DNA from 4 places in the Bacillus sp. 5w2 genome. Region 1 is predicted to be linked to each of the others. Evidence: riboswitches for the same ligand, from Rfam matches in the RefSeq annotation. Region 1 holds a riboswitch; each other region holds the start of a gene.
The links. Region 1 has a riboswitch for S-adenosylmethionine ahead of ACXY7N_RS25120 (MetQ/NlpA family ABC transporter substrate-binding protein). Riboswitches for the same ligand answer to the same signal wherever they lie in the genome.
Positions count from the first base shown of each region.

Region 2: linked by a shared signal. The riboswitch ahead of ACXY7N_RS21845 (bifunctional O-acetylhomoserine aminocarboxypropyltransferase/cysteine synthase) and the one ahead of ACXY7N_RS25120 (MetQ/NlpA family ABC transporter substrate-binding protein) in region 1 are both predicted to bind S-adenosylmethionine.
Region 3: linked by a shared signal. The riboswitch ahead of ACXY7N_RS05955 (YezD family protein) and the one ahead of ACXY7N_RS25120 (MetQ/NlpA family ABC transporter substrate-binding protein) in region 1 are both predicted to bind S-adenosylmethionine.
Region 4: linked by a shared signal. The riboswitch ahead of ACXY7N_RS14705 (cyclase family protein) and the one ahead of ACXY7N_RS25120 (MetQ/NlpA family ABC transporter substrate-binding protein) in region 1 are both predicted to bind S-adenosylmethionine.

Region 1 covers NZ_JBTIWT010000020.1:78,403-83,796, forward strand. Annotated here, with positions in the region: gene ACXY7N_RS25110 (hypothetical protein) at 1-294, opposite strand, end outside; gene ACXY7N_RS25115 (NAD(P)-dependent alcohol dehydrogenase) at 449-1,357, shown strand; SAM riboswitch class I at 1,439-1,553, shown strand; gene ACXY7N_RS25120 (MetQ/NlpA family ABC transporter substrate-binding protein) at 1,639-2,451, shown strand; gene ACXY7N_RS25125 (methionine ABC transporter ATP-binding protein) at 2,464-3,504, shown strand; gene ACXY7N_RS25130 (methionine ABC transporter permease) at 3,479-4,147, shown strand; gene ACXY7N_RS25135 (SDR family oxidoreductase) at 4,338-5,114, opposite strand.
Region 2 covers NZ_JBTIWT010000015.1:96,050-101,443, forward strand. Annotated here, with positions in the region: gene ACXY7N_RS21835 (YjjG family noncanonical pyrimidine nucleotidase) at 1-537, shown strand, start outside; gene ACXY7N_RS21840 (chloride channel protein) at 581-1,810, opposite strand; SAM riboswitch class I at 2,130-2,234, shown strand; gene ACXY7N_RS21845 (bifunctional O-acetylhomoserine aminocarboxypropyltransferase/cysteine synthase) at 2,328-3,626, shown strand; gene metA (homoserine O-acetyltransferase MetA) at 3,610-4,515, shown strand; gene ACXY7N_RS21855 (homoserine dehydrogenase) at 4,655-5,394, shown strand, end outside.
Region 3 covers NZ_JBTIWT010000002.1:320,525-325,918, reverse strand. Annotated here, with positions in the region: gene ACXY7N_RS05975 (nitrite/sulfite reductase) at 1-1,047, opposite strand, end outside; gene cysC (adenylyl-sulfate kinase) at 1,060-1,653, opposite strand; gene sat (sulfate adenylyltransferase) at 1,666-2,802, opposite strand; gene ACXY7N_RS05960 (phosphoadenylyl-sulfate reductase) at 2,842-3,546, opposite strand; gene ACXY7N_RS05955 (YezD family protein) at 3,635-3,778, opposite strand; SAM riboswitch class I at 3,852-3,960, opposite strand; gene lysA (diaminopimelate decarboxylase) at 4,207-5,394, opposite strand, start outside.
Region 4 covers NZ_JBTIWT010000007.1:124,494-129,887, reverse strand. Annotated here, with positions in the region: gene ACXY7N_RS14720 (hypothetical protein) at 1-853, shown strand, start outside; gene ACXY7N_RS14715 (ATP-binding protein) at 990-2,216, shown strand; gene ACXY7N_RS14710 (hypothetical protein) at 2,446-2,826, shown strand; gene ACXY7N_RS14705 (cyclase family protein) at 2,855-3,487, opposite strand; SAM riboswitch class I at 3,573-3,685, opposite strand; gene ACXY7N_RS14700 (PRK06851 family protein) at 3,837-4,946, shown strand; gene ACXY7N_RS14695 (nucleotidyltransferase domain-containing protein) at 5,058-5,394, shown strand, end outside.

The DNA of each region.
Region 1 (5,394 bases):
AACATTCATTTCAGCACGAGAACTCTTTGTTTTCAGCTCTATTTGTATTTTAGCCTTCATTATACTCAGTTCTTGTCCATCAGCCTTTATATCCATATCCTGCATCACCGTTACATACTCTTCATTTTTTAAGTTCTCATACGCCTTATTAAAAACATCTTTTGCGGCTAAATCCTTCTCTTTCTTTACTGATGCCGTTTTGGGTTCACCCGTCTTCGATACTTTATCACTACTACACCCTACCCCTAAACCAATTGTAAGTAATAAACTAGAAGCTACTATAATTTTCTTCATAAAAATCCCCCTTTACCAAATAATACCACTTTTTTATCTTTTAAATCTATATGATTTCCAATGTCCTTATTTAAATTCAACTCTAAATAACAACATGTTTGATGAAAGGTTTAAATATGATGTAAATAAAAACAACGAAATTCGGGAGGTTATTATGAAAGCAATGATTTGCACAAAATATGGACCACCTAACGTTCTCCAGCTTCAAAATATAGAGAAACCTACACCTAAAAAGAACGAAGTATTAATTAAAATTCATGCAACAAGTGTATCGACTGGAGATTGTAGAATACGCGGCTTTAATAGTCCCCTCTTATTTTGGATTCCTATGCGGATCATATTAGGTTTCAGAAAACCGAGAAAACCTATACTCGGCGTAGAATTAGCTGGAGAAATTGAGGAAATTGGAACAGATGTAACCCAATTTAAAAAAGGAGATCCAATTTTTGCATTAACAGAACTAAACCTTGGTGGTTATGCCGAATACACATGTGTACATGAAAGTGGATTAATAGCATTAAAACCTACCAATGTGACGTATGAAGAAGCGGCAGTTATTTCTTTTGGCGGAACTTCAGCATTACATTTCCTGAGAAAGGGCCGTATAAAAAAAGGACAACAAGTGCTCATATATGGTGCCTCTGGATCAGTAGGAACAGCTGCCGTACAACTTGCTAAATATTTTGGTGCGACCGTTACGGCTGTTTGTAGTCATTCAAATTTTGAACTCGTGCAATCTTTAGGAGCTGATAAAATAATTGATTATACAAAAGAAGATTTTACTAAGCGGGGTGAACGCTACAATATTATATTTGATGCAGTTGGAAAACATAAAAAATCCCTTTGTGAAAAGGCATTAACACCTAATGGGAAATATGTATCTGTGAATGGAATGATGGCAAAAGTAAGTAAAGAAGATATGATTCTACTAAAAAAACTAACTGAAGCAGAACATTTAAAGCCTGTTATTGATAGAACTTACCGATTAGAAGAAATTACTGAAGCTCATATATATGTAGAAAAAGGGCATAAAAAAGGAAATGTTTCGATTACCTTAAAATAAAATATATTCAGAAAATAACATTGACAATTCTTTTTGTAAGATTTACTATTAGTAGCATATTAAAAAAACTACATACACATACTCTTATCAAGAGTGGCGGAGGGACTGGCCCGATGATGCCCGGCAACCGAGCTTATGACGTATAAGCTAAGGTGCTAATTCCTGCAAAACGAGCTTTCGTTTTGGAAGATAAGAGAGGAACCTATTTTGTCTATTCGGCACCTCTCTTATTTTTGAGAGGTGCTTTTTATTTTGGAACGTATATGAAGGGGGAACTATAGATGAAAAAAGTATTATTGAGCATTGTAAGTGGAGCGGTATTATTATTAGGCGCATGTAGCGGGGGTTCAGATAAAGAAGTAAAAGCGTTAGATGAGAAAAAGATTACTGTCGGTGTAACAGGCGGTCCGCATGAACAAATTTTTGAAAAGGTAAAAGAAGTTGCCGCAAAAGACGGTCTCGAAATTGATGTAAAAGTATTTAATGATTATGTAGCACCAAACGTATCCCTAGATGAAAAAAGCCTCGATGTAAATAGCTATCAAACGAAATCATATTTAGACGTATTTAAAGCTGAACGTAATATGAAATTAACTGAAGTATTTTCAACAGTAACATTCCCTATGGGTGTATATTCGAAAAGCTTAAAAGATGTAAAGGATTTAAAAGAGGGCGACGCAATTGCTGTACCAAATGATCCAACAAATGAACTTCGAGCTTTAAAGCTATTTGAAAAAGCCGGTGTTTTAAAAGTAGATCCAAAGGCTACAGAAAAAGCGACTGCGAAAGATGTAATTGAAAATCCAAAAAACTTAAAGATTGTTGAATTAGAGGCATCTCAATTACCGACACAACTAAGTGAAGTAAAAGCAGCTGCGATTAATACAAACTTTGCATTAGGTGCAAAATTAAGCCCTGCGAAAGATTCTATCTTCCGTGAAGGAAAAGATTCACCATATGTGAACTGGGTCGTTGTTCGTACTGAAAATAAAGATGATGCTGTTGTAAATAAATTAAAGAAAGCTTATCAATCTAAAGAAGTGAAAGAATTTATCGAGAAAAAATTTGATGGTTCTGTTTTACCGTCTTGGTAGGAGCTGACGATAATGATTGAATTAAAAAATGTATCCAAAGTATTCACAACAAAAAAAGGGAATGTGGAAGCTCTTAAACCTACCTCCCTTCAAGTAAAAAAGGGCGAAGTATTTGGAATCATTGGATATAGTGGTGCTGGTAAAAGTACATTAATTCGATGTGTAAATTTATTAGAAAAGCCAACGACAGGAAATATCATTGTAAACAACCAAGACTTAACAACTTTATCAGCAAAAGAACTCGCAAAAGCGCGACAAAAAATCGGAATGATCTTTCAAGGATTCAATTTACTTAAAACCGTGACAGTTTATGAAAATATCGCATTACCTTTACGCCTTGCTGGCATTCCCAAAGTAGAAATTGAAAAAAGGGTAGAAAAATACTTACGTATTGTCGATCTTTTCAATCGAAAAGATGCCTATCCGAGTGAACTTTCTGGTGGCCAAAAGCAGCGTGTTGCCATTGCACGCGCACTATCACACGAACCTGAAGTGTTATTAAGCGACGAAGCAACAAGCGCTTTAGATCCGGAAACAACCGATTCTATCCTTGACTTATTATTAAAAATCAATGAAGAAATCGGGATCACAATTTTATTAATTACACATGAAATGAATGTCATCCAGCGTATATGTGACCGAGTTGCTGTTATGGAACATGGAGCAGTAATCGAAAGTGGAACTGTGAAAGATATTTTCACCAACCCACAACATATAACAACGAAGAAATTCGTAAATAGTGCATTTGCAGCTAGAATTCCAGAAGAGGTACAAAAAGAACTACAAAGAACCGGAGAAATCGTAACACTTTCATTTATAGGAACTTCTTCTGGCGAACCAGCGTTAGCTATTGCTACAAAACGTTTTCAAGTGTATCCAAATATTTTATCCGGTAACATTACACAGTTAAAACATGAAGCATATGGGAAACTGGTCATTCATATGCAGGGTGAAAAAAATGAAGTAGACCGCGCTTTATCATTTTTACAAGAACAAGGGATCATCGTAGAAGGAGGTAGAACAGATTATGGGAAACAAGTCCTTTTTGGATGAATGGGGTAAAGTCATATGGGAAGCAACCATTCAAACATTTCAAATGACATCTATTTCACTATTCATCTCTATCCTTATTGCATTACCACTTGGCGTCACACTTGTTTTAACGAGACCTGGTGGGCAGCACGAAAATAAAATCATTTATCCGATTCTTAATACAATTATTAATATCATTCGCTCTCTTCCATTTATCATTCTATTATTCTTCATTTTACCTTTTACAAAGTTTCTAATGGGAACATCCATTGGCGTGCAAGGTGTCATCGTACCACTTGTCGTATTCACAGCACCTTACATTGCACGATTAATGGAGACAGCTTTATTAGAGGTGGACCGTGGTGTTATTGAAGCTTACCAAGCAATGGGCATTTCTACTATAAAAATTATTTGGCACGTTATGGTGAAAGAAGCTCGTCCCTCCCTTGTACTTGGCTTAACAATTGCAACAATCGGCTTAATCGGTGCAACAGCAATGGCTGGACTTGTAGGGGCTGGCGGGCTAGGGGACTTAGCATATCGATTCGGACACTTACGCTACGAACCTGAAGTAATGTATGCAACCGTCTTTATTTTAATTATCCTCGTTCAAGGGTTACAGTCTTTAGGGAATGGTGTTGCACGAAGATTGAAGAAAGATTAAAAAAGAGGGCATCTCACCGAAATGAGATACCTTCTTTTTATCCCGCATTAACGGGCGGTAAGACCCTCGCCTCAAAATTCAGCGGGAGCAAAGAAGTTAGGTGGGGGATCAACTGCCCTTAAAAGTCCGATTGGTGAAGGCTAATAATCAGTGGGGGATGAAAAAACCCCCCACTAATTAAAGTTTCACTTTATCTTTTAAATCCGCCTTCTGAATGAATAACTTGTCCTGTAATCCATTTTGCTTCTTCACTTACTAAAAACTTAATAAGCCTCGCTGCATCCTTTGGCTCACCAATTCTGCCGAAAGGAAACATTGGTTTTAATCCTTGCTTTATCTCTTCAGTCATCCACCCTGTACTAGTTGGACCTGGATTAATTGCATTCACTGTTATTCCTAAATGGGCTACTTCCGCTGACAACGTACTAGTAAGAGCGTCAATAGCTCCCTTCGTTGTTGCATACGCCAGTTCTCCAGCCATAGGCCCTTGAAATTGACCTGAAGTCATATTCACAATTCTACCACCAGATTTCTTATCAAATCCTCGGGCAAATTGGCTACTTAACAATGTAGCCGCACGAATATTTACCATGTAATGCTTATCCAATTCTTCAGCAGTCAAATTAGAGAAATCATTATTTGTAGAATACGCTGCATTATTAATTAATATATGAGGGTATCCTAGTTGTTCAGTAACTTTATTTATAAGCTCTTTCGGTGCATCATTCCGAGTTAAATCTAACTCCATGCTCGATACTTTCACACCGTTTTTTAGTAACTCTTTTTTTAATTGTATTTGTTCACTTTGATCGACGCCCCAAGGCATCTCTTTATCGTAAGCTGTCCAATACGTAAAAAATATATCGTATCCTGCTTCAGCTAACTCTTTACAAATCGCTGCGCCTATACCATCTAAACGACTTACACCTGTAACAATTGCTACTTTATGTTTTAATTGATTCATCATATACTCCTCCAATTTTAAAGGACGCATATTTTATATAAGAGATATAAATTTCCCCACATAGGTATCTATCCTTACAAAGGGGATGTACAAGCCAAATATGCAGTCCTTGAATGATTTACAGATAGCTAAATAACCCCTCACTTATGAGAGAAAAATTCATCTATCTAATTTCTAATCATTACAAGTTCGTACACATATTGAATCCTTGTCTCCTTTCCATATATCTCTATTTTTATTATAGCAATATGACAAAACATTTTAAATAATATAAAAGAAAATA
Region 2 (5,394 bases), on a different contig from region 1:
GATGCTTTTGAAGAAGGTAAAATGAACCGTGATGAAGTTGTAAATACACGGTTTTCGATTTTGTTTAAAGAATACGGGGAAGAAGTAGATGGGATATTATTCGAAAATAATTATCGCAGTTACTTAGAAGAAGGGAATCAACTTATACAAGGCGCGTTTGAATTTATAAGTCAAATTCAAAGTGAGTACGATTTATATATAGTGACAAATGGTATTTCTAAGACGCAAGATAAACGTTTACGTAATGCAGGATTACATACCTTGTTTCAAGATGTTTTCGTTTCCGAAGATACAGGATTCCAAAAGCCGATGAAAGAGTATTTTGATTATGTTTTTGAACGAATTCCTAATTTTGCTCCTGAAGAAGGGCTCATTATTGGGGATTCGTTAAGCGCTGATATTAAAGGTGGATATGTAGCGGGAATTGACACTTGTTGGTTTAATCCAGAAAAGAAATCAAATAATAGCGAGATTGTGCCAACATATGAAGTACAAAATTTTGAAGAGTTATATGCAATATTGAAGCAGCGTGTGTAATGAAAATAGGCAGTGGAACTTTTGTCCCTACTGCCTATTTGTATTAGCTTGTAGTTTCGTTGTTTTTAGGAAGTGGAAATGCATTACCAATCGCTGCCGCTCCAAGCATCGGGAATAGTAAGTTGAGCGGGAAAAACATGAGCAATAGTAATGTTATAGCAATTGGTTTTCTTAATGCATAGCTTGAAATTGCTGTTGTTACGATGGCTACCGAAGCGATTGGATCTATAGGGATAATGGAAGCTATAGCATATCCGATACTAGATCCAGCAAATATAATCGGGAAAATATGCCCGCCACGCCAACCTGTATTTAAACAAACAGCAGTAATACATAATTTTAAAATCCCTGAAAGAAGTAGTACCCAGAAGGATAAATGGCTCCATTCAACGACTAAATCTTTTAATTGATGTTCTCCGGAGAATAACGTGTACGGGAGAAAAGTTCCTGTAATTCCTAATAAAATACCACCGATAATTCCAAGTGATAGTTTATATTCTTTTAAGGGATGGATTAATTTCTCTAATGTGAATTCTAATTTGAAATAAAAGAATCCAACTATAGCACCAATACTAGCAAGTGGTAGAAAGGCAATCCATTCATTAAGAGATAGGGAACCCTCCCCAAAATCAACGATAAAGGATCCACGATTATCAAATTTACTAAGTAATAAATAAACGGAAAAACCAGCGAAAGTGGTAGCTAAATATACAATTGCTTTTTTTCCTTTAGAAAATTCGTTAATTTGCTCACCCTCATTTTCATTTGGAGCTAAATAACCGAATAATGGCGCGTTAAAAATTACACTTAAAGTAGCACCGATTCCAACCTCTGTTAGTTCATTCATTCCTTTTAAGGCGAATGTAAAGCGATCGCCTACCCATGTACAAAGTCCACCGATAATTCCAACAAGTGCTGCTTCGGGACCTAAGCTAGCTCCAAATATTAAAACGATAATCGCAGTTAAAGTAGCTTTATGTACAAAACGGTATTCAATTCTACCTGTTTTTTTATATTCACCCATTACTTCCGGCATAAGACGTGGATATGTGCCGAAGTATTTTTGGGTTAAACCAACGAGAATCCCACCGATAGTTGTTACACAAATAGTGTAATAAGCGGGAGAAGAGAAAATAGTAGGTAAGTATCCCCAAATAAAGTGAATGCCGATATTTATTGTAACTAAAAATAACCAGACTGTTGCTCCTACTATAGAGCCTAAAAGAATGCCGTATAGGACGAGCATATAGTGCATGTCTTTTGTATTTGTCATGTGATACCTCCGTTATGTAAGTTTTAATGTCGAAAGGATTAAATATACTACTGCGAAATGAGATGAATATGTATAGTATCTTTTTGAGAGGTTGGCTTATTCAATATATTGAGGTCTCGTGAGAATTTGGAATGTATACAGTTAAACTACGTATTTAATTCTATATATTAATCGGGGGTTTTAAAAGGTCTTTTTCAAATGAATATGGAATATATTTCTTTTGTTATGCATGTAAACTTATTTGTAATTAATTTTGAACATTCAGAAAAACCAATTGACATTAGGAAATTATTGCTATAAAATCAACGGTAATTGCATAGTCTTATCAAGAAAAGGTGGAGGGACAGGCCCGATGAAACCTTGGCAACAGCCGTATAACGGAATTGTGCCAAATCCTGCAGGTAATAATCCTGAAAGATAAGAAAGAGCCTTTAGAGCGTGTTTTCAAACTGCTCCTTTCTTGTTTTCAGGAAAGGAGCAGTTTTTTTATTTTGTATAAAAGAAAGGAGAATGAGAGATGGGAGAATCATGGGGAAAAGGAACAATTTGTGTGCAAGGTGGCTATACACCAAAGAATGGTGAACCGCGTGTTTTACCGCTTTATCAAAGTACAACGTATAAATACGATACTTCGGATGATTTAGCGGCGCTATTTAATTTAGAGGCAGAAGGATATATCTACACGCGTATTGGAAATCCTACTTTAGCTGCATTTGAGCAAAAGTTAGCGGATTTAGAGGGTGGTGTAGGAGCTGTTGCAACGGCTTCTGGGCAGGCTGCTATTATGCTTGCCGTTTTAAATATTTGTAGTAGCGGAGACCACTTGCTTTGTTCTTCAACAGTTTATGGCGGAACGTTTAATTTATTTGGAGTGAGTTTGCGTAAGCTTGGTATTGATGTTACGTTCTTTAATCCGAATTTAACTGCTGATGAAATTGTGGCCCTTGCTAATGATAAGACGAAACTTGTTTATGCAGAATCGTTAGGAAATCCAGCGATGAATGTTCTAAATTTCAAAGAATTTTCAGATGCAGCGAAAGAGTTGGAAGTACCTTTTATCGTGGATAATACATTAGCAACTCCTTATTTATGCCAAGCATTTGAACATGGAGCAAATATTATCGTTCATTCTACGACGAAATATATTGATGGTCATGCAAGTTCTTTAGGTGGCATTGTTATTGACGGAGGGAACTTCGATTGGACAAATGGGAAATATCCTGAACTTGTTGAACCGGATCCAAGTTATCACGGCGTAAGTTACGTTCAAAATTTTGGTGCAGCAGCTTATATTGTGAAGGCACGTGTTCAATTATTAAGAGACTACGGAAACTGTATGAGCCCATTCAATGCGTATATTAGCAATATCGGCTTAGAAACGCTGCATTTAAGAATGGAGCGTCATAGTGAAAATGCTCTCGCAGTTGCTAAGTGGCTTGCTAACCATGAACGTATTGAATGGGTGAATTATCCGGGATTAGATAGTAATGAAAATTACTCGTTAGCACAAACGTATTTGAAGAAAGGTGCTAGTGGTGTTTTAACATTCGGCATTAAAGGGGGATTAGAAGCAGCGAAAGAATTTATCGCAAATGTAAAACTAGCAACTCTCGTAACGCATGTAGCTGATGCGCGAACTTGCGTCATACATCCTGCTAGCACAACGCATAGACAATTAAGTGCTGAGGATCAGCGTTTAGCTGGCGTCACATCAGATTTAATTCGTTTATCGGTCGGTATAGAAGATGTTTCTGATATTATTGCAGATTTAGAAGCAGCGCTAGTCGGAGGCAAAGAACATGCCGATCATAATTGATAAAGATTTACCAGCTCGCAAAGTGTTGCAGAAGGAAAATATTTTTGTAATGACGAAGGAGCGAGCAGAAACACAAGATATCCGGGCATTGAAAATTGCTATATTAAATTTAATGCCTACAAAGCAAGAAACAGAGGCGCAATTACTTCGTTTAATTGGCAACACACCGTTGCAATTAGATGTTCATTTGCTTCATATGGAATCGCATTTGTCCCGTAATGTAGCACAGGAACATTTAACGAGTTTCTATAAAACATTTCGTGATATTGAGAATGAGAAATTTGATGGACTTATTATTACGGGAGCACCAGTTGAAACTCTTTCTTTTGAAGAAGTAGATTATTGGGAAGAGCTTAAACGTATTATGGAGTATTCAAAAGAGAATGTAACATCTACGCTTCATATTTGCTGGGGGGCACAGGCTGGTTTATATCATCATTACGGCGTTCCAAAGTATCCTCTTAAGGAAAAAATGTTCGGTGTATTTGAACATGAAGTCCGTGAGCAACATGTGAAATTGTTACAAGGGTTTGATGAATTGTTTTTCGCCCCGCATTCTCGTCATACAGAAGTACGAGAGAGTGATATTAGAGAGGTGAAAGAATTAACATTATTAGCAAACTCTGAGGAAGCGGGTGTGCACCTTGTTATTGGGCAAGAAGGAAGACAAGTGTTTGCGCTCGGGCATAGTGAATATAGTTGTGATACGTTAAAGCAAGAATATGAACGGGACCGCCAAAAAGGGTTAAATATTGATGTGCCGAAAAATTATTTTAAGCATAATAATCCAAATGAGAAACCACTTGTAAGGTGGAGGAGCCATGGGAATCTATTATTCTCTAATTGGCTGAATTATTACGTGTATCAAGAAACCCCTTATGTACTATAAAAAGATTGTGTAACACGTGGTAACGTTTTCTTTGTAAAGATCAGCTTATATTTTTCCGAATGTTCAAAAAACATTGTTTTTCAGATTTTTTACTCATATAATTTCATCTAAACACAATTTTTGAGGGGTGGACAGTATTATGAAAGAAATTCAAGTTGGTTTATTAGGTCTTGGGACAGTTGGTAGTGGTGTAGTTCGTATCATTACAGATCATCAAGAGCGACTTATACACCAAGTAGGTTGTCCTGTAAAAGTAACGAAAGTACTAGTACAAAATATTGAAAAAGAGAGAGAGGTAGAGGTACCTTCTACTCTATTAACACAAGATGCAAATGAAATTTTAGATAATCCAAATATTGACGTTGTCATTGAAGTGATGGGTGGCATTGATGATGCAAAAGTATATATTTTGCAAGCTTTACAAAGTGGGAAGCATGTTGTGACTGCCAATAAAGATTTAATGGCGTTACATGGTGCGGAACTCTTAGCGGTAGCAAAAGATAATAAAGCTGATTTGTTTTATGAAGCAAGTGTAGCTGGAGGGATTCCGATTTTACGAAGTATCGTAGAAGGACTTTCTTCCGATCTTATTACGAAAGTAATGGGAATTGTAAATGGAACGACAAATTTTATTTTGACGAAAATGTCAGATGAAGGGAGAGCATATAACGACGTGTTAAAAGAAGCTCAGCAACTTGGATTTGCAGAAGCAGATCCAACATCAGATGTGGAAGGTTTAGATGCGGCAAGAAAAATGACAATTTTGGCTACCCTTGGTTTCTCTACAAATGTAGAGCTTGGAGATGTGAAGGTAAAAGGGATTACTTCTATTACAGAGGAAGATATTGAATACAGTAAGAGTTTAGGATACACGATTAA
Region 3 (5,394 bases), on a different contig from region 1:
TCCATTTCCATACTGCTTAGCAATTCTTGCAATCTCAAACATTTCTTCTGCATGCAGACGTCCTACCGGCACATTAAAACCTACATATTTTAGTCCATCTTGTTTTTGGTCTTGGACACCATAGAAGTATCCCGCATTCCAACCTTTGAGAGCACTTTCCCCTTTACTTTGCAATGGTCCTGTATACTCTATTAGTTTCTCTTTAAACTTCTCTGCTCCCCAGTCTGCAACAAGAAATTTCAAACGGGCTAAATGACGTTTTTCACGATATCCAAAATCACGGAATATTGTAGCAATCGCAATCGCTACCGTCTTTACTTCTTCTGGTAAAACAAATACATCTAATTCATCAGCTAAGTATGGACGAGCTGATAATCCACCGCCTACTTTTATATGAAAACCAACTTTTTCCTCACCATCTATCTCTTTCTTTGCAGGTGTAAATGCAACACAGTTAATCTCTGCATTTGCTGAGTTATAAATGTTAGAACTAATAGACATTTTAAATTTACGTGGTAAGTTAGAAAACTCTTCATTATGTTGGAAGTAGTCATATACTTCTTTCACAATACCAGTTGTATCCAACAGTTCATTCGCATCAATACCCGCAAGTGGATTCCCTGTAATATTACGCGTTATATCACCACACGCTCCAGCTGAAGATAACCCCACTCGCGCTAACCTTTTAAAAATATCTGGAATTTGATGAATTTCTAACCAGTGAAACTGAATCGCCTGTCTTGTCGTAATATCTATTACGTCACGCCCATAATCCTCAGCGATAGAAGCAAGCACTTCTGCCTGTGCATTCGTAATAATCCCTGAAGGAATATTGACACGCATCATAAAATAACCAGCTTCTTTCGGTCTTTGTAAATACAACCCTGCCCATTTAAATGCGTCCCACTCTTCTTTCGGAATAGATTCGAATCCATTTTCAGCATAGTAAGGAATATCATTAAAGATTTCCAAACCATCTTTTTTTAACTTATTTTTCTCAGTCTGATTTAATTTTTCATTGTTAGCCCATACTTTTTCATAACTCATTTTTAAATCCCCCTATATAAAACTACGCTCTTGTAAGTACTTAACAATTTGTTCTGCACATTCTTCAATAGAATACTTATGCGTTTCTACAATTAATTCCGCTTGCTTTGGTTCCTCATACGGTGAATCAACACCTGTAAATTCCTTAATATCACCTTTTCTTGCTTTTTTATAAAGCCCTTTTGGATCACGTTTTTCACACTCTTCAATTGGACATTTTACAAACACTTCTATAAACTCATCTGCAGCTAATAGATCTCTAACTTGTTTTCGATCTACTCGAAATGGTGAAATGAACGCTGTAAGAACAACAGTACCTTGATCTACAAATAGTTTCGCTACTTCGCCAATCCGTCTTATATTCTCCATACGATCACTTTCAGAAAAACCTAAGTCTTTATTTAAACCGTGGCGTATATTGTCTCCATCTAGTACATAGTTTCCAATATTCTTTTCAAATAGTTTACGAGCAACCGCGTTCGCTACCGTAGATTTACCTGAAGCTGATAATCCAGTAAACCAAACTACAAAACTATGATGCCCATTTTTTACTCTTCTCTCATCTTTTGAAACAGATGCTGTATGCCAAGTAATATTCGTATCCATCTCATTCTCTCCCTATTCTGTTACTACTTCTTTTTTCAAACCTTTAATTAGTACTTCCACTACTTCTTTACGACTAAATGTACTTGGCGGAACCTCACCGTTTCTTAATAGTTCTCTTACTTTCGTACCAGATAAAATGACATGATCTTCTTTTCCGTGCGGGCATGTTTTCGTCGAAGCCATCGCTTCACATTTCGTGCAGTAAAAACTATGTTCAAAAAATAACGGTGTAATCCCTAACTCTTCCACTGTAAAGTTTGTAAAAATTTCTTGCGCTTCATAAGTACCGTAATAATCTCCTACCCCTGCATGATCGCGCCCTACAATAAAGTGCGTGCATCCAAAATTCTTTCTGACTAATGCATGAAATATCGCTTCCCTCGGTCCTGCGTAACGCATTGCTGCAGGAAATACACTTAAAAAGACACGCTCTTTCGGATAATAATTTTGAAGTAATACTTCATAGCTTTCCATCCTTACATCAGCAGGAATATCGTCCGACTTCGTTTCCCCAACGAGTGGATTTAAAAAGAGGCCATCTACAATTTCAAGAGCAGATTTTTGAATATATTCATGGGCACGATGCACCGGATTTCTCGTTTGGAATCCAACTACTGTTTTCCAACCACGTTTTTTAAATTCTTCTCTCGTTTCAATTGGATCTAAATGATAAGAAGGAAACGGATTATTTTCAAAACGTTTCGTAAGAATAGTTGCTCCTCCAACGTAAACGTTCGGTCTTTCGTATAATTTTTTCACTCCAGGATGAGCCTCATCCGTCGTTTTATACACTAGTAACGCTTCTTTTTCCTTATCTGGTACAAAAATATCTTCTATTTGAATGACACCATATACATTTCCACCGTTAACAAGTTTTACTTCCTCTCCAGCTTTTAGAGTCTCTGCTACTTCTTCTGTTACTGGTAATGTAATTGGTATACTCCATACGCCCCCATTAGCTAAACGAAGCGTTTCTACGACCGAATCATAATCTTTCTTTCCTAAAAAACCAGTAAGAGGGCTATATCCCCCTGTCGCTAATAGCTCTAAATCACTTAATGCAATGTTATCTAGCTGAATTTCTTTTTCAATTTGTGATACGTCGTATGTCTCGTCTACACGATTTATTAATTTGTTTACTGTACTCATTTTTCTATACCCTCTCTTAGCTTTATTTTCAAATTCATCTTATTGGTAATGAAGACCACATTCAGTTTTCACTTTCCCGGCCCATCTACCATCTCTCGAATCGCCACCCTCTCCTACAGGTAACGTACATTTCTCACACCCAATACTTGGATATCCAACATCATGCAATGGGTTATACGGCAAGCTATGTTTGTATACATATCGCCATACCTCTTTCCACGTCCAATGAATGAGCGGACAAACTTTAATAGATTGAAAGCGATGATCTTGATTTATAAACTTTGTATGCTTACGCGTTTCTGATTGTTCCCTCCTTAAGCCCGATATCCATGCTTTTTCCGCTGCTAATGATTTTTCTAACGGTAAAATTTTTCTAATTTTACAACAAAGATTCGGATTACTTTCCCATAATTTCTCACCATGCAGCTTCGCTTGTTCATCAAGTGTAAGTTCTGGCTGTTTTTCTATAATATTTAATGAAGGAAATCGTCCCCGCACTTTTTGAATTAATTCATACGTTTCTTGAAAATGAACATTTGTATCTAAAAATACAACTTTAGCAGATGGATTTACTTGGTTTATAAGATGCAGTAATACCATACCTTCTACTCCAAAGCTACATGCGTATACGATTTCATCTTTATACTCTTTATAAGCCCAACTTAAAACTGACAACGCGCCTTTCGTTTCATCTTCTTCCGAAAATGAAATGCCATTTTCATCCCACGTTTCATACGTCAACATGTTTTTTCCCCCTGTAAAAGCAAAAAGACGGTTTTAACCTCATAAAATAGGTTAAAACCGCCTCTAGTTTTTCTAGTCAGCGCTTTTTTTACTTTAAACGTACTTTTTCACTTTTCTCTAATTGAATGACTTTCCCATCTTGCACAACAATTGTAATTGAACCATATTTCATATCAGCAAGCATCGCTTGAATTTTCTCAGATACTTCCTCAAAATGTTCCCGTACGCTCACGCGAACAGCCCCCCTTTTTTATTCATAAAAAAAATCTTTCCCATTTCGAAAAGACTGTTCGGTAATATATTTTACCTTATCTTTCAAAATGGATTCCATTTTGCTGGATTTAGCACCTTGCTTTCTATAAGCAGGTTGCCGAGCTTCGTTGGGCCAGTTCCCTCCGCTTCTCTTGATAAGCTTTGTATTTGTATTTTATCACAATTCTGATTTTTTTCAATCCTAGTTTTCCGATATATTTTATTTATTTTATACCACCATTTAGAGGCCGTACAATTCTTACCTCAAAATCCAGCAAGAGAAAAGTGCCTTGCTGCCTGTAAACGCCCAATTGATGGGGACTAATAATTAGTGGGGAATGCCCACACTGATTATAGTTTCACTTTATAAAAAAGGAATTGCCCCTCAGAACAACTCCCTTTCCTTACTTAAACAAGTTCTTTAATACGTATGCGATCGTTCCCAATAATATTTTCATATGTTTCACGCTCTACAACAATTTGTGATGTTCCGCCTTTCGCGAAGACGACAGCCGGTCTACGAATCCGATTATAATTATTTGCCATCGAGTACCCATATGCCCCTGTACAAGAAATCGCTAGTAAATCGGCAGAAGCCACTTTCGGTAGAGTAATATCCCAAATCAACATATCTCCACTCTCACAGCACTTCCCAGCAATCGAAACGATTTCCGCATTCTCATCATTCCCTCGATTCGCTAACATCGCTTCATAACGAGCGTTATATAAAGCTGGTCTTAAATTATCAGTCATCCCACCATCCACTGATACATATTTCCGAATACCAGGAATGTCTTTCACAGATCCGACTGTATAAATTGTCGTTCCAGCATCACCTACAATACTACGGCCTGGCTCAACCCATATTTCTGGCAATGGATAATTACATACTGTAAATTGTTCTCTCACTGCATTTGTTACAGCTCGCACATATGTCTCAAGAGTTAATGGTGTATCTGACTCTGTGTAGCGTATTCCGAATCCTCCGCCCACATTTAGCACTTTTACTACATAGTTCGTTCGCTCTCTCACTTCTTCTAAAAATTGATGAAGAACTTCAATCGCTCGAACAAATCCAGCCGTTTCAAATATTTGCGATCCGATATGTGAATGAATTCCTAACACATTATAATTTGATTTTTGTAAAGCAAGTTCAATTGCTTGCATCGCTTGACCATTCGAAACGCCAAATCCAAATTTCGAATCATCTTGACCTGTTGTAATATATTCATGTGTGTGCGCCTCTACTCCAGGCGTTACACGAACTAATATGTTCACAAATTTCCCGTGTTGCACTGCTAAATCATGCAAAATTTCTAATTCCAAGAAATTATCTACGACAAAACAACCAACATTAGCCTGAAGAGCCATCACGATTTCTTCTTCTGTTTTATTATTGCCGTGAAAATGAATACGCGATGCTGGAAATCCTGCTTGAAGCGCAGTATATAATTCTCCTCCAGAAACAACATCTAATGACATATTTTCTTCACGAGCTACTCGGCACATCTCCATGCACAAGAACGCCTTGCTTGCATATGCTACTTGATAAGAGAAACCACTTTCTTTAAAAGCACGATGAAACGCGCGGCACTT
Region 4 (5,394 bases), on a different contig from region 1:
GCTTACGGAAAGATATACGAGGTTTGAGAAGGAGAAAGAGAAATTTACAAATACAAAAGCAATTATAGGCTCAGGTATGAATCCAGGTGTTGTTCAATGGATGGTTGTTGAACTTATGAAGGAGCGGCCAAAAGAAAAGCCAAGAGCATGCTATATAGTAGAACATGATACGTCATTTTTGAATGATACAGCACTGATAAAGCCTCATACACTTTATGCTTCATGGGCAGTAGAGCGATTTCTAGATGAAGCGATATGGAGTTATCCGATGTATATGAGTCAGCATCGTCCTCTTTATTTTTATGAAGATGTATATGCTTCAGAGTATAAAGTAAAGTTAGGAGAGAAAGAGTTTTATGGCTGTTTAATGCCACATGAGGAAGTTTTAATTTTAGGAAAAAACTTCAATATGGAAGTGGGTTTTCTTTACCGAATTAATGAGTATACGACTAATGTAATTAGACAGAACTTAGATCAAGTAGAAGATTTATGGAATTGGAATCGTAAAGTATTTAATCCAGCCGAAGAAGAGATTGCGGGCGAGGATCTAGTAGGTGTATTACTCGTTTATGAAAATAGCGAGACATATATGTATAACGTGATGAATAGCAGTCAAGTTTTTCATAAATATAAAACGAATGCGACTTACTTCCAAGTAGGATGCGGAATTTATGCTGGCTTATGTAGTTTACTGTTCGATAACTTTAAACAAGGTGCCTATTATGTAGAGGAATTATTATTAAATACAGAAAGTAAGTACGGAGAATATTTGAATTTATATATGAATAATTTTGTAATAGGACATAATAATTTTACGGATGGCCTGCTACATGATCGGGTAAGATGGATATAAGTTGTGACGAAAAGGAAGGGGAGATCTCCTTCCTTTTCGTGTTATAAGGTTACATATTGTTCTGAAAGCAATTTCATACTTATAATTTAAGAAGATAATATGTAGAGTTTTTGTATTGATCATGAGGAGTATTTATATGAAAAAATTTAAAAGCTTGATTTATGAGGAAAGAGAAGCTTTAAAAGTATTTGTATTATTATTCTATATTATATTTTTTTTATATGACGTTATTTATTATTTTGTGTATCCGGCTATGAATATTAATGGAACAGCGGTAGGTTGGCCAGAAGGTAGCCTTGGGATAGGTGTGTATATATTTGTAATAGCATTATTTCCTATTTCGATATATCTTCAAAAAAGAGGGTATGTATATTCTGTAAAATATTTATTTTTATTTGGGTACATGTTTATCAATCTTGTTAATAATTTAATGATTTATTTGCGAACGGATAGAGCTTTTGAACATGGTAGTATGGTAGAAATGTTATTAATTTTATTTGCCCCAGTTTTTGTGAATAGAAAATATTTTTATTTAGTTTCCTTTAGTGTAATTGGAAAGTACGTACTGTTCACATTGCTATTACAAGATTTAAAAGTGGTAATTCCGCTTGTTTTATGTGTATTCTATTTCATTATTTCACATTCTTTGTTAAAACGATTTCAATCTTATGTAAGAACAGTGGTTGAAATGATGAACAATATGAAAGAGACAGAAAATTTAGCTGTCATTGGGACGATGTCTACAACAATTGCGCATGAAATTCGAAATCCATTAACGGCTTTAAAAGGATTTACGCAAATGCAAAAAGAAAGAAACCCAGCAGATACGATAAGCTATGATATTATGTTACAAGAAATTGAAAGGATAAATGGATTTGTTAGTGAATTGATGTTGTTAGGAAAGCCGAAGCCAACAAATTATGAATTGTGTAATATACGAGAAATCCTTCTATATGTTGTGCAGCTAATGGAAAGTTATGCAGCGCAATATAGAGTGCAATTTCATTTGCAAATAGAGGGGAATTTACCAGCTATAAACGGTGATGATAAACAATTAAAACAAGTGTTATTAAATATTATTAAAAATGGGATAGAATCGATGCTAGAAGGTGGAGACATTCATATCCGTGTATACGAAAAAACTGAAGGACATTTATGTATTTCTATCGAAGACCAAGGATCTGGTATAGAGAGCGAGAAGTTAGATAAAATCGGTAAAGCTTTTTACACAACGAAGGAGAATGGTACAGGACTTGGGTTAATGATTACACATAAAATTATTAAGGAGCATCAAGGAAGTATCTCCATTCAAAGTAGTGTGGGAGTAGGAACGAAAGTGGAAATTTATTTGCCAACAGTGTAGCGTAGTAAAAGAAATTATTTTTCAGAAAAGTGTTCTTGTTGTGTAAATATAAACATTTTATAAAATGTTGCAAGAAGGGTTTTTTTTTAAAAATACTTCGTTTATAATGGAGGAAAATATCGACATGAGATTGTTTTCTCATGTAACGGTTTAGTAGTGTTATGAAAAGATAAGAAGGGGTGCACGCGCATCCTTTTTTCTATGCAGATATGATGAGAGGGGTGGTATGATGGAATTAACATTAAATTCGACTGTATGTTTACACACGATTCAATTTCGAAAAGAGCAAAAGAATTATATTGTAAAAGATACAATTACAGGAGAAAAATATGAAATGCCGCCACTTTGGATTGATGCATTGGCAATGATGCGTGACGGTTTTTTATTGGGGGAAATTGAGGAGAAATTAAGAGAAGAGTATCCGGCCAAAGAAGTGGATATGCTAGCATTCACGAGGCAGCTGTTAGAGCTAGAACTTGTCGAAATGGTAGATGGAGAAGAGATAGCTTGTACAAAGAAGAAAGAGAAAGATTATTTAGCTTGGGTACGCCCTCGTGTTGAACAATTATTTCTTAATTTAAATAAAAAATATAGAAGCAAAGGTCAATGATGATCTTTGCTTTTTTTATAGACTGTGTTTAAAAAATAACAGCGAATGCTCTTGCAAAAGCACCGTCACTATCTTTAATTTTTAAAGGTGCCGCTGAGAAAAAGAAACGTTTCGTGTTAATGGCATCTAAGTTTGTTAAGTTTTCAATTAAATAAATATTATTTCCAAGTAGTATGTGATGAATCGGTGATGTTTCTGTCGTTACCTCATCAGGAGAAATAAAATCTAAACCGACCGATTTTACTTTTAATCGAACTAGTTCTGTAGCTAATTCTTCGGAAAGATAAAATGCTTCTTTCTCATAAGCTTCTGTATTCCACTTAGTAGATAGGTTGGAATGGAAAATGATAATATCACCTTCTTTTATGTCAGCATTATACAATACTTCCTTAGGTAATTTTCGCTCTTGAATATGAGTTACATCGATAAGAACGGCCTCGCCTACAAATTGATCAAGGGGTAATTGATCGATGGTTGTTGCACCTGAAATGAAATGTGCAGGAGCATCGCAATGCGTGCCAACATGAACGACAGAATGAAAATCTGTAACTTGATAGCCTGTCTCTTCAACGTTTGTAATTGCTTCTAGTTGGATTTTTGGTGTTCCAGGAAATTGAGACATATTGTTTTCAAATGTTTGTGATAGATCAATTACTTTCATTTTACATACCTCCAATATATGTTTTTCAAATAATAAAAAGCCCATCCTTCATAATCAAGAAAGATGAGCTTTACATACTAGTTGAGTATTATCTTCCAAAATGCAATGCATTTTGCAGGAATTAGCACCTATTCAGTTTGTATAAACTGAGGTTGCTGGGCTTCAAAGGGCCGGTCCCTCTGCCTCTCTTGATAAAAGGTATATTTAATTTTAAAGTTCGGAATATTTACGATATTTAAATTGTAATTCATTTCCTTTTTTTACGCAACACAAAATAGGTATTCACCCAAATAAAGTTGCTCGCATATTGTAGCTTATGTAAATAGAATGCTGCGAAGGAGTGAGTGCAGTGACAGGGAATATATTGAATTATTATGCTGGTGGAAATACAGCTAGAGGATTCCATAATTTATACGACGAGAATTTGAAAGGGCTAGATAGGTTATTTATTTTAAAAGGTGGTCCTGGAACCGGTAAATCTTCTTTAATCAAGGCAATAGGTCGTGAATGGATTGAAAAAGGATACGATATTGAATTTTTACACTGTTCTTCTGATAATAAATCGGTTGATGGTGTAATTATCCCGAAGTTAAAAGTAGGAATTGTTGATGGAACATCACCCCATGTTATTGAGCCGAAAATGCCAGGAGTTGTCGAAGAGTATATTAATTTGGGGGTTGCTTGGGATTCAGATAAATTAAGAAAGCAGAAGGTGGAAATTGAACGATTTGTTTCAGAAGCAAGCAAAGCTTTTCAAGCAGCATACGCTTGTTTTAAAGAGGCATTAATTATACATGATGCGTGGGAGAAAATATATATTAATAATATTGATTTTGATAAAGCGAATGAACTAACAGATGAGCTGATTCAGAAATTATTTACAGATAAAGGAGGGAAACAACCGCTTGTGAAACATCGCTTTTTAGGAGCAGCTACACCGAAAGGAGCAGTTGATTTTGTTCCGAATTTAACAGAAGGGTTATCACATCGTTATTTTATAAAAGGACGCCCAGGCTCTGGGAAGTCGACAATGCTCAAAAAATTAGCTAAGGCAGCAGAAGAAAAAGGATTTGAAGTGGAAGTATATCATTGTGGATTTGATCCAAATAGTCTTGATATGGTTATCGTAAGAGAATTGGGTTTTGCAATTTTTGATAGCACCGCACCACATGAATATTTTCCGAGCCGCGAAGGTGATGAAATTATAGATATGTATGCCTTGATTGTGACACCAGGGACAGATGAGAAGTATGCGACAGAAATTCGCGACGTTTCCATTCAATATAAAGCAAAAATGAATGAGGCGATGTCTTTCTTAGCAAAAGCAAAATCAGTTCGTGATAAATTAGAACGAATTTATATTGCTGCTATGGACTTTTCAAAAGTGGATGCATATAAAGAGGAGATTCAAAAAGAGTTTGAACGAATTGCGGTTAGTGTAACAGAAAAGAACAAATAGGGATTTTTGAACTGTCAGAATTTTTCTGACAGTTATTTTAGTATGTAGTAAAATGAGTAATATATTTGTCGAATTTCCAAGGAAATAATCAAAAAATGGAGATGGTAAGAAATGAGAGAGAAAATTGAGCTGGAGTTAGACAGAATTGAAAAAGAGAATGATGTAAAAATTTTATTTGCAGTAGAATCAGGGAGTCGTGCGTGGGGATTTCCATCGAAAGATAGTGATTATGATGTTAGATTCGTTTATATACACCCTGTGGAATGGTATTTATCAATTCATGATAAACGAGATGTAATTGAATATCCGATTAGTGATGATTTAGATATAAGTGGCTGGGATATTAAAAAGGCATTACAACTATTCGCAAAGTCAAATCCAGCTTTACTCGAGTGGATTCGATCACCAATTTTTTATTCGAAAAACTCTCATTTTCCAGAGCAGCTTC